Regions from separate parts of the Streptomyces sp. NPDC059850 genome, predicted to be linked through region 4. Evidence: riboswitches for the same ligand, from Rfam matches in the RefSeq annotation. Region 4 holds a riboswitch; each other region holds the start of a gene.
What was found. A riboswitch is a leader RNA that binds a small molecule or an ion and turns the genes downstream of it on or off. The one in region 4 is predicted to bind thiamine pyrophosphate.
Positions count from the first base shown of each region.

Region 1 (2,770 bases), on a different contig from region 4:
GTCCTCCTGGAAGCGCTTGGTCAGCAGGAAGTCCAGCAGCGCCTTGCCCCCCTTGGTGTTGCCCGCGCCCTCAAGCAGCCCGGCGAACTCCGTCTGCCGGAAGCAGGTGCCCTCCGCCACCCCGGTCGGGGCCTTCGCGGGCTTCGACTTCGCGTCGGCCACCTCGGCGGGCGGGCTGGAGGCGTACGAGACGACGAGCGGCTTGTCGCCCTTGGCGCCGCCCGCAGAGCCGGAGAAGCGGTCGTAGTACGCCTGCTCCCAGCCGTCGACCACCTCGACGCCGTTGGCCCGCAGCTTCTTCCAGTAGTCCCGCCAGCCGTCGTCGCCGTAGCGGGCGGCGGTGCCGAGCAGGAAGGCGAGGCCGGGGGACGAGGTGGCGGCGTTCTCGGTGACCAGGAGGTTCTTGTACGCGGGCTTGGTCAGATCGGCGAACGTCTTCGGCGGCGCCAGCTTCTTCTCGGCGAAGTACGCGCGGTCGTAGTTGACGCAGATGTCGCCGTAGTCGACCGGGGTGACGCGGTGCTTCGCCTGGTCGAGCTGGTACGCGGCCGGGACCTGGTCCAGGCCCTTCGCCTCGTACGGGGTGAACAATTCATTGTCCAGCGCGCGGGAGAGGAGGGTGTTGTCGACGCCGAAGAACACATCGCCCTGCGGATGGCCCTTGGACAGGATCGCCTGGTTGACGGCCGCTCCCGCGTCGCCCCCGGCCTGCACCCGCACCTTGTAGCCGGTGGTGCGGGTGAACTCCTTGAGGACCGCCTTGGACGCCGCGAACGAATCGTGCGAGACCAGGGTGACGGTCTTGGAGTCCTTGCCCTCCGCCGCACCTCCGCCGCAGCCGCTGAGGACGCCGGTGCCGAGGGAGCCGACGAGGGCGGCGGTGAGCGCACGCCGAAGATGGCTGTTCATGGTGAGGCTGACTCCCTACGCCGGTATGACCCGGATCAGGTTGGAGGGTCTGCGGCCATACCGCACTCTCAGCGCTGTCGCGCTCCCCTGTCGGAATGTTCAGTTGTCCGTCACTACGGGATGGTTGTACGACGGATGTGCGAAGGCACCGTATCAGCCGGTGGTCAGCGCTCCGTGGCCGCCAGCTGACCGCACGCCCCGTCGATCTCCTGCCCCCGGGTGTCCCGGACGGTCACCGGCACCCCGTGCCGCTCCAGGGCCGCCACGAACGCCTTCTCGTCCTCCGGCCGGGACGCCGTCCACTTGGAGCCGGGCGTCGGGTTGAGCGGGATGAGGTTGACGTGCACCCGGTGGCCCTTGAGCAGCCGGCCGAGCAGATCGCCGCGCCATGCCTGGTCGTTGATGTCCCTGATCAGGGCGTACTCGATGGAGATCCGGCGGCCGGACTTCTCCGCGTACTCCCACGCCGCGTCCAGGACCTCGCGCACCTTCCAGCGGGTGTTGACCGGGACGAGGGTGTCGCGCAGCTCGTCGTCGGGCGCGTGGAGGGACACCGCGAGGCGGCACTTGAAGCCCTCGTCGGCGAACCGCAGCATCGCCGGGACCAGCCCCACGGTCGAGACGGTGATGCCGCGCTGGGACAGCCCGAGGCCGTCCGGCTCGGGGTCGGTGAGCCTGCGGATGGCGCCGATGACCCGGTTGTAGTTGGCCAGCGGCTCGCCCATGCCCATGAAGACGATGTTGGACAGCCGGGCCGGGCCCCCGGGGATCTCGCCGTCGCGCAGCGCCCGCATCCCGTCGACGATCTGGTGCACGATCTCGGCGGTCGACAGGTTGCGGTCCAGACCCGCCTGGCCGGTGGCGCAGAACGGGCAGTTCATGCCGCAGCCCGCCTGGGAGCTGATGCACATGGTGACCCGGTCCGGGTAGCGCATCAGCACGGACTCGACGAGCGTGCCGTCGAAGAGCCGCCACAGGGTCTTGCGGGTGGTGTCGTCGTCACAGCTGATGTGCCGCACCACGCTCATCAGGTCCGGCAGCAGCTCCGTCGCCAGCTTCTCGCGCGCGGCGGCCGGGATGTCGGTCCACTGGGCGGGGTCGTCGGTGTAGCGGGCGAAGTAATGACGCGACACCTGCCCGGCCCGGAAGGGCTTCTCCCCGAGGGCGGCGACGGCCTCGCGGCGCTCGGCGGGGGTGAGGTCGGCGAGATGCCGCGGGGGCTTCTTGGCCCCACGCGGCACGGCGAAAGTGAGTTCTCCGGGCTTAGGCATGGCCGTACCAGTGTCGCAGACACGCGGAAGGCCCCGCGCCACGGGCGGCGCGGGGCCCTGAACAGCCCTGTTCGGTACGGACGGCTCAGCCGCCGCCCACGAAGATCACGAACAGCAGCCACACCACGGGCGCGGTGGGCAGCAGTGAGTCGAGCCGGTCCATGATCCCGCCGTGGCCGGGCAGCAGCTTGCCCATGTCCTTGATGCCGAGGTCCCGCTTGATCATGGACTCGCCGAGGTCCCCCAGGGTCGCGCTGACCGCGACGGCGAGGCCGAGCAGCAGCCCCTGCCACCACACGCCGTCCCTGATGAGGTACTGCATGCACAGCGCCCCCACGACCATCGCGAACGCCACCGCGCCCATCAGCCCCTCGCGGGTCTTGCCGGGGCTGATGCGGGGCGCGAGCGGATGCTTGCCGAAGCGCCAGCCGACCGCGTACGCGCCGGTGTCGCTCACCACCGTCAGCAGCAGGAAGGTCAGCACCCGCTGCGGGCCGTCGTGCTCGGCGGCCAGTATGAGCGCCACGAAGGTGGCGAGGAACGGCACGTAGAAGGCGGCGAACACGCCCGCCGTGACGTCCCTGAGGTAG
Region 1 is NZ_JBHWJI010000013.1:82,455-85,224, reverse strand. It holds gene ACFV9T_RS13325 (thiamine ABC transporter substrate binding subunit) at 1-909, opposite strand, end outside; TPP riboswitch at 905-1,008, opposite strand; gene rlmN (23S rRNA (adenine(2503)-C(2))-methyltransferase RlmN) at 1,074-2,180, opposite strand; gene ACFV9T_RS13315 (phosphatidate cytidylyltransferase) at 2,266-2,770, opposite strand, start outside.
Region 1: linked by a shared signal. The riboswitch ahead of ACFV9T_RS13325 (thiamine ABC transporter substrate binding subunit) and the one ahead of ACFV9T_RS23525 (purine-cytosine permease family protein) in region 4 are both predicted to bind thiamine pyrophosphate.

Region 2 (2,770 bases), on a different contig from region 4:
GGGGGACGTACGGGAGCCGCACGCCCGCGTGCACCGTCATGTAGTCGACGCCCTGCTCGGCCTGTTCGATGATGGTGTCCTTGTAGACCTCCCAGGACAGCTCCTCGGCCTTGCCGTCGACCTTCTCCAGCGCCTGGTAGAGCGGCACGGTGCCGATCGGCACCGGGGAGTTGCGCAGCAGCCACTCGCGGGTGGTGTGGATGTTGCGGCCGGTCGACAGGTCCATGACCGTGTCGGCGCCCCAGCGGGTCGCCCAGGTCATCTTCTCGACCTCCTCCTCGATGGACGAGGTGACGGCGGAGTTGCCGATGTTGGCGTTGACCTTCACCAGGAACCGCTTGCCGATGATCATCGGCTCGATCTCCGGGTGGTTGACGTTGGCGGGCAGTACGGCCCGGCCCGCCGCGATCTCCTCGCGGACCACCTCGGGGGAGACGTTCTCGCGGATCGCCACGTACTCCATCTCCGCGGTGACCTCGCCCCGGCGGGCGTACGCGAGTTGGGTGACGGGGGCGCCGTCGCGGGACCGGCGGGGCTGGCGCGGCCGTCCGGGGAAGACCGCGTCGAGGTTGCGCAGGCCACCGCGGGGCGCGGTGTGTTTGAGCCCGTCGTCCTCGGGCCGGGCCGGACGGCCGGAGTACTCCTCGGTGTCGCCGCGGGTGATGATCCAGTTCTGCCGCAGCGGCGCGAGGCCACGGCGGACGTCGGTGTCGATGTGGGGGTCGGTGTACGGGCCGGACGTGTCGTACAGCGTCACGTCCTGGCCATTGGTGAGGTGCACGCGGCGCACCGGGACCTGGATGTCCGGGCGGGAACCCGTGACATATCCCTTATGCCAGCCGAAATCGCCAGCGTTTTCGCGCGTGTGTGCATCCTGCTGAGTCATGAGACCCACTCCCTACGCCGGCATTACCCGGTAACAGGTTCAGCGGTCGGCGCAGCTGTGACGTCAGCGCCCTCTCAGCCCGGTGCTCCGAGCTCCCGCGATTGCAAAGGTGCCCCCACGCTAACGGTTTCCCCGCATACCTGAACAGGGGGCCTGCCGCTCTTGCGATGATGCGACGGTGACCGCGACACAGCAGGACCATCCGCCCGAGCAGCCCCGCCCGTCCGGCGAGGCCCATGGCCACTCCCATGGCTCCCCCGGCCATGGCCACAGCCACGCCCACTCCCACGGCCCGGCCGCGCCCGTCTCCGCACGCCTCCGCAAGGTCATCGCGGCGGTGCTCATCCCGTTCGCCGTCGCCGTCCTCGCCGGGCTGGTCGCGTTGTGGCCGGGCAGCCCCGAGCACACCACGCAGGGCCGCAGCGGGCTCGGTTTCGACCAGGAGACGGTCGCCGGGCGCGTGGTGAAGGTGGCGGAGGTCGACTGCGCCGACGTCAACGCGCAGCCGCAGGCACCCACCGAACCGGGTCAGCAGGGCGGCGCCCCGGCGCCCGGCGGCGGCGCGCCCGGTGGCGGCACCGGAGGCGGAGCGGGCGGCGGAGCAGGCGGCGGCGAGAGCGTCTGCGAGAAGGCCACCATCGAGGTCACCTCGGGCAAGGACAAGGGCCGTACGTTCCCCGAGATCGTCCAGCCGAACGCCTCGCGGAAGCTCAGCGCCGGGCAGGAGCTGAAGCTCTCGTACGCGCCCAAGGCGCCGAAGAACCTCCAGTACTCGGTCTCGGACATCAACCGCTCGTTCCCCATGGCCCTGCTCGCCGGGGTGTTCGCGCTCGTGGTCGTGGCCGTCGGACGGCTGCGCGGCATCTTCGCGCTGGTGGCGCTGGCCATCAGCTTCGGGGTGCTGACGCTGTTCATCCTCCCGGCGATATTGCAGGGCTCGAATCCGCTGGTGGTCGCGGTCGTCGGAGGCAGCGCGATCATGTTGCTCGCGCTCTATATGTGCCACGGACTGAGCGCCCGGACATCGGTCGCCGTGCTCGGCACCCTGGTCTCGCTGCTGCTGATCGGCGTGCTCGGCTCGCTGTTCATCGGCTGGGCGTCGCTGACCGGCAACACCGACGACCAGACCGGTCTGGTGCACGGCCTCTATCCGGGCATCGAGATCAAGGGTCTGCTGCTGGCAGGGGTGATCATCGGTTCGCTGGGCGTGCTGGACGACGTGACGGTCACCCAGACCTCGGCGGTGTGGGAGCTGCGGGAAGCCGACCCCTCGACGAGCCGGCGGAAGCTCTACACGGCCGCGATGCGCATCGGGCGGGACCACATCGCGTCCGTCGTGAACACCCTGGTGCTGGCGTACGCGGGCGCCTCGCTTCCGCTGCTGCTCCTCTTCTCGATCGCGGACAGCGGAGTGGGAACGGTGGCGACGAGCGAGATCGTCGCGGAGGAGATCGTCCGCACCCTGGTGGGCAGCATCGGGCTGGTCGCCTCGGTGCCGGTGACCACGGCGCTGGCCGTGCTGGTGGTCTCCGCGGACCACGCGCACGCGCCGGAGAACGGCACGGCGGCGAGCGGAAGCGGGTCCACCGGATCCACCGGGGCCAGCGGGGGCGGACGGGGGCGCGGGAAGCGCCGCCGGGCGCGCGCACGCTGAGCCGCGCTACGCATGTGCGCCGGACCGCTACGCGAAGCGGTCCTCGGCCAGGATGCGGTCCAGTTCGGCGTCGAGGTCGTCGACCGGATCGCAGGCCGCGGGCTCCTCGCCGAACGGGACGAGCCGGTCCGTACGGTCCAGGAAGGCCACCAGCGGCGCCGCCCCGGCCCGGAACAGGGCTCTCTCGGACCCGACCTGCAGTCTGATGAACACGTCCGAGAGCCCTTCGG
Region 2 is NZ_JBHWJI010000027.1:87,429-90,198, forward strand. It holds gene thiC (phosphomethylpyrimidine synthase ThiC) at 1-886, opposite strand, end outside; TPP riboswitch at 879-995, opposite strand; gene ACFV9T_RS22985 (YibE/F family protein) at 1,065-2,540, shown strand; gene ACFV9T_RS22990 (SsgA family sporulation/cell division regulator) at 2,568-2,770, opposite strand, start outside.
Region 2: linked by a shared signal. The riboswitch ahead of thiC (phosphomethylpyrimidine synthase ThiC) and the one ahead of ACFV9T_RS23525 (purine-cytosine permease family protein) in region 4 are both predicted to bind thiamine pyrophosphate.

Region 3 (2,770 bases), on a different contig from region 4:
GCACCGAGCCCTGCACGGCGGGGTCGAGGCGGCGCATCGCGACCGTGGTCAGCTCGGTGCCGGAGGCGATCAGCGAGCGCTCCATGATGTCCAGGCTGGGCGCGCCGCCCGTCCCCATGATCAGGCGGGAGCCGAAGGACGTACCGGCGATGGTGAGCGGATCGGCGTCGGTGAGGACCTGATCCAGCGTGGCAGGGTGCGTCATGGGGGGTCAGCCTCCTTGGACCGCGGTGAGGACCTCGACGCGATCACCGTCGCCGAGCGGGGTCGCGGGCCACTGGCCGCGCGGGACGACCGTCTCGTTGACGGCCGCGGCGACGCCCGAGGGCGCCTGGGTGAGGGTCGCGACGACCCCGTCGAGGGTGGTCCCGCCGGGCAGCTCGCGGGGCTCGCCGTTCACGGTGACGCTCAGGGTGACGGTCATGCGGTGTGCTCCTGTATAGCTGCTGGGGGAGTCGCGGCGGCTGGGGTGGCCGCGAAGCGCTTCGGCGAGAACGGCCGCGCCTCGGGCGGGAGTTCGCCGCCCGTCAGCGCCTCGGCCATGGCATCGCCGGTGATCGGGGTCAGCAGGACGCCGTTGCGGTAGTGGCCGGTGGCCAGCTGGAGGCCCGGCAGTTCGGTCGGGCCGAGCAGCGGGGCGTTGTCGGGGGAGCCGGGGCGGAGCCCGGCGAGGGTCTCGACGAGCGGCAGTTCGGTGATGCCGGGCACCAGCTCGTGCGCGTCGCGCAGCAGCTCGTACACCCCTCCCGCGGTGACCGTGGTGTCCCAGCCCAGCTCCTCGCTGGTCGCGCCGACGACCAGGTCGCCGTTCTCGCGCGGGACGAGGTAGACGTGCCCGCCGCGTACGACGGCCCGTACGGTCCGGGACAGGAAGGGCGCGTACGGGCCGGGTACCGACAGCCGCAGGACCTGGCCCTTGACGGGGCGTACGGGCGGCAGGACCGCCTCGGGGACGCCCGGGAGCCGCCCGCTGAGGCTGCCCGCGGCCAGCACGGTCTGCCCGGCGGTCAGGCGCGCGCCATCCGCCAGCTCGGCCCCGGTGGCCCGGTCGCCCTCCACTAGCAGCCGTTCCACGGCGGCCCGGTGGAGGTCCACTCCGGCGCGCTCGCACGCCGTCAGCAGCGCGGCCGCCAGCCGCCGCGGGTCGACCTGGTGGTCGCCGTCGACGCGCAGGCCCCCGCGCACGCCCGGCGCGAGCATCGGCTCCAGGCGTCGGCATTCGCGCCCCGTGAGCCACTGTGCGTCCAGACCGAGCCGCTGCTGGAAGGCGTGCAGCTCCCGCAGATGGGCGCGGTCGTCCGCGTCGAGCGCGACCGAGAGCGTGCCGCAGGTGCGGAAGGCCAGGTCATGGCCGCTCGCCTCCTCCAGCTCCGCCACGAAGGACGGATAGCGGCGCGCCGAGGCCAGATTCAGTCCGAGCAGGGTCTGCTCGCCGTAGTGCAGTTCGGTGACGGCCGCCAGCATCCCGGCCGCGACCCGGGCGGCCCCGCCGCCGGGCGCCGGGTCGGCGACGGCGGTGCGCAGGCCCCGCTGGGTCGCCCGCCAGGCCGTGACCAGGCCGATGATGCCGCCGCCGATGACGAGGACGTCGTACGGGGTAGCGCTGCCCTGGGGTGCTCGGGCTGTGTGATGTGGGGTGTGCATGGGCTGGTCGCCCCCTCCCTTCGCCGGCATGACCCGGATCAGGTTCGTACGGTCGGAGGCCGCGCCAGCCTCCCTCTCAGCCCGGTGCGCCCGGGCTCCCGCGAGTGCTCTGTCCCGCCACCCTAGTACGCGCCCCGAATCGGCCGGAAGGGAGCGTCCCGGGCGGCGCCGGGCATGAGGCCCCGTGTCCGCGATACGACAGGACGTCCGGCCCGTCGGGCTGTGCCCGAGATCTCGTCGTGCGCTCTCCGGTCCGCCCCACCTGCCGCAATACAGTGATCGTGTGAGCGATGAGACGACGAAGACGATGGCGTCCTCGGCGGGTGGCGGCGGACAGCGGGTGGTGATCGTCGGCGCGGGCATGGCGGGGGTGCAGACCGCCGTCGCGCTGCGTGAGCAGGGCTGGAGCGGGGAGATCCTGCTGCTGGGCGCCGAGCCCCACCAGCCGTACGACCGGCCGCCGCTGTCCAAGGCCGTACTGCTCGGCAAGGCCGAGGGGTCCGCGTTCGACGTGGACTTCGCCGCGCTCGGCATCGGGCTGCGGCTCGGCGTCGCCGTGACCGGGCTGGACGCGGCGGGGCGGACGGTCGCGACCGGGTCGGGCCCGATCCCGTACGACGTCCTGGTGATCGCCACCGGCGCCGAGCCGATCGCCCTGCCCGGCAGCGAGGGCGTGCCCGGTGTCCACCTCCTGCGGACCCTGGACGACGCCGAACGGCTGCGCCCGGTGCTCGCCCGGCAGGACGAGATCGTGGTGGTCGGGGCGGGCTGGATCGGCGCGGAGTTCGCGACCGCGGCCCGCGAGGCGGGCTGCGCGGTGACGGTCGTCGAGGCCGCGGACCGGCCGCTGGTGGGCGCCCTCCCGGCGGAGGTCGCGGCCCATATGACCGGCTGGTACGCGGACTACGGCGCCACCCTGGTCACCGGCGCCCGGGTGACCGGCATCGACCGGAACGGGCTCCAGCTCGGCGACGGCACCAGGCTGCGGGCCGGTGCGGTGGTCATCGGCATCGGCGCCCGGCCCGCGACCGGCTGGCTGGCCGGTTCGGGCATCGAACTCGCCGAGGACCGGTCCGTCGCCGCCGACGAGGGGCTGCGTACGTCGGCGCCCGATGTGTACGCGGTC
Region 3 is NZ_JBHWJI010000083.1:11,580-14,349, reverse strand. It holds gene ACFV9T_RS39530 (thiazole synthase) at 1-205, opposite strand, end outside; gene thiS (sulfur carrier protein ThiS) at 212-424, opposite strand; gene thiO (glycine oxidase ThiO) at 421-1,644, opposite strand; TPP riboswitch at 1,643-1,756, opposite strand; gene ACFV9T_RS39515 (NAD(P)/FAD-dependent oxidoreductase) at 1,952-2,770, shown strand, end outside.
Region 3: linked by a shared signal. The riboswitch ahead of thiO (glycine oxidase ThiO) and the one ahead of ACFV9T_RS23525 (purine-cytosine permease family protein) in region 4 are both predicted to bind thiamine pyrophosphate.

Region 4 (2,770 bases):
CACAGCGCTCCCGCCGCGATCCAGGAGAGCAGCGCGGCGGGCCCGGCGGTCTGGGCGGCGTACAGGGCCGCGAACAGCCAGCCGGAGCCGAGGATGTTGGAGAACCCGATCGCGGTCAGGCCCCAGAAGCCGAGGTCCTTGTGGAGTCTGCGTTCCTCGGCGAGCACCGCCGGGGCGGCGATGGACTCCGCTGGCTGGTTCTGCGGCACGTGGCACTTCTCCTCGGTGGTGCGGTTGGTCGAAAAGCCCAGGGTGCCACGCATACCGTGGGACTCGGTGGCCGGATGCCGTGTGACGTGCGGATATGGGCCGCTTTCGCCGACGAAGCGCGCCTCAGCGAACCGTACGGCGGCGCATCCTGAGCGGGGTGTAGACGAGGAGCGCCGCGAGGAAGGCGGCGTAGTACGCGAGGTCGGCGCCGTGCAGCGCGGCCGCCACCGGGCCGGTGTACAGGCTGGTGTCCATGAACGGCACCGCGGCGGCGAACGCGGTGCCGAACGCCAGCAGTGCGGGCCACCACGGCTGCGGGCGGGCGCTCTCGGCGGCCAGGTCGACGGGCGCGCCGCCACGGGCGCGGGCACGGACGAACCAGTCGACGGCCACGACCGCGACGAATCCGGGGATCCAGTAGCCGACGAACAACAGCACGTTCTGGAAGCGGGCGGTGGTGTCGGCGGCGTGCATCCACAGCACCAGCGGAAAGCCGAGCACGGCCGCGAGGGCGGCGGCCAGCGGGCGGGGGATGCGGACGCCTGCGGTCTGCAGGGCGAGTGAGCCGCTGTAGTCGTTCATGGCGTTGCTGCACAGCGCGGCCAGCGCCACGGCCAGCAGCCCGAACGCGCCGAGCGCCCCGCCGCCCAGCGCCTCGTCCACGCCACGGGCGGTCTGGTCGGTGAAGACGGAGGCCCCCCACAGCCCGAGCGCCTGGACCGCCACGAAGGACACGGTGACACCGAGCAGCGTGCACCAGAACATCCGCGTCCGGGAGGTGGCGCGGGGCAGATAGCGGCTGAAGTCGCTGGCGTACGGCGCCCACGACAGCGCCAGGCTCAGGGCGATCGTGCTGGTCAGGACGAACGCGCCGAGGCGGTCGGCGCCATGGGCCGAGCCGCTGGTGGCGGGGTGGACACCGGCGAGCAGCTTGACGGCCAGGGCGGTGAACGCGGCGGCGAGGACGAAGGTCATCAGCTTCTGCATCCGGTGGACGGCCTCGTAGCCCAGCACTCCGAGGGCCCCCTGCGCGGCCATCATGAGCAGCACGCCGAGCCAGAACGGCAGCCCGCACAGCCGGGCCAGCGCGTCACCGCCGAACAGGCCGATCAGCGCGTCCCAGGCGATCGACGACAGCCACTGCAGGACACCGGGCACGCTGACGGCACGGCCGAACGCCAGCCGCGCCAGGGGCAGCTGCCCGGCTCCGGTCAGACTGCCCCAGGTGCCCAGATACGCGGTGGGTACGGCGCCGATGAGGGTGCCCAGGACGACGGCGGCCAGCGCGGTGGCGAAGTCCAGGCCGAGGCCGATGCCGACGGTGCCGGTGAACACGCCGGTCATGGTCAGGTTCGGGGCGAACCACACGGTGAACAGGCGCCCCGGCCCGCCGTAGCGGTGGCTTTCCGGAACCGGCGCGATACCGCGCGCCTCGACGCGCAGATCGCCGGGCGCGGTGGGCATCCGCCCGTCGAAGACGGATTCGGCGCCGGTGGGCGCCGGTTCGGTGGCAGCATGCGGCAATGGCATCGATGACATCCCTCCGCCAGTGCTAACTGGTTCAGGTTCGACGGGTGTGATCTCAGCCCCCGCGTGGGGGCACCCCGTGTCCGGTGGAGCGGGCCCACCCTAACCTCTCGCCACGTGGCCCCGCCCCAGGGGGTGTGGGCCGCCACCGGGCAGCTAGCGGGCCACTGGCGGGAGCGCGTCCAGGAACAGCGCCCCCGCCAGCACCGCTGCGCTTCCCCGGGGCGCGATGCCCGCCCCGCGCAGCTCGGCGTCGAGGGTGGCGAGGGCGGCGGCGCCCGGGGCCGTCGCGGTGCCGCCCGCCTCCAGCACCCCGCGCGCCCCGTCCTGCACCCGGCGGAGGGCGGGCGGCCCCGCCTGGTACAGCGGCCCGGTGTCCTGGAGGGTGCTCATCACGGTGAGCAGCGCGTCGAGCCGGGCCTCGGTCTCGGTGGCGCCCGCCGCACGGGTCCGGGACAGGACGTCCAGGGCGCGGCGCACATGCGGGAAGGCGGCCCGCGCCTCGCCGCGCGCGCCCGCCGCCCCGTAGGTGGCGGACACCTGCGAGCCCGCCGACGGCCTGCGCGGGGCGCCCCGGTCGGTGTGGGTCGCGAGCTGCCGGGCGGTGGCGGTCACGTCGTGGGGTGTGGCGCCGGGGGTCAGGGCGGCGGCCGCCACCAGCAGCCCCAGGACCCACAGCGCCCCATGGTGCAGTCGACCGGTGGCCGAACCGGTGGGGCCACCGGCCGTGCCGCCATCGGCCCGCGCCATGGTCCACTCGGCGCAGCGGCCGATGGCGCCCAGCTCCTCACGGAGCGCGCGCGTCGGCTCGCCGGGGCGGCGGGCGGCGGCGGCCATGGCCGTGAACCCGGGCGCCAGCGCCTTGGCCGCCCAGCGCAGCGCGAGCAGATCGGCGCCGGTGGCGCGGGCCTGGAGGTCGCGGGTGTCCGCGAGGCCCGGTTTGGGGGTCAGTTCCGCCTGGGAGATCAGGGCTCGTACGGCGGTCTGCGCCAGTGCCTCGTCCATGGAACGCGTCGTGGGCATGGACAGAGGC
Region 4 is NZ_JBHWJI010000028.1:86,976-89,745, reverse strand. It holds gene ACFV9T_RS23530 (APC family permease) at 1-263, opposite strand, end outside; gene ACFV9T_RS23525 (purine-cytosine permease family protein) at 334-1,740, opposite strand; TPP riboswitch at 1,732-1,827, opposite strand; gene ACFV9T_RS23520 (triphosphoribosyl-dephospho-CoA synthase) at 1,894-2,760, opposite strand.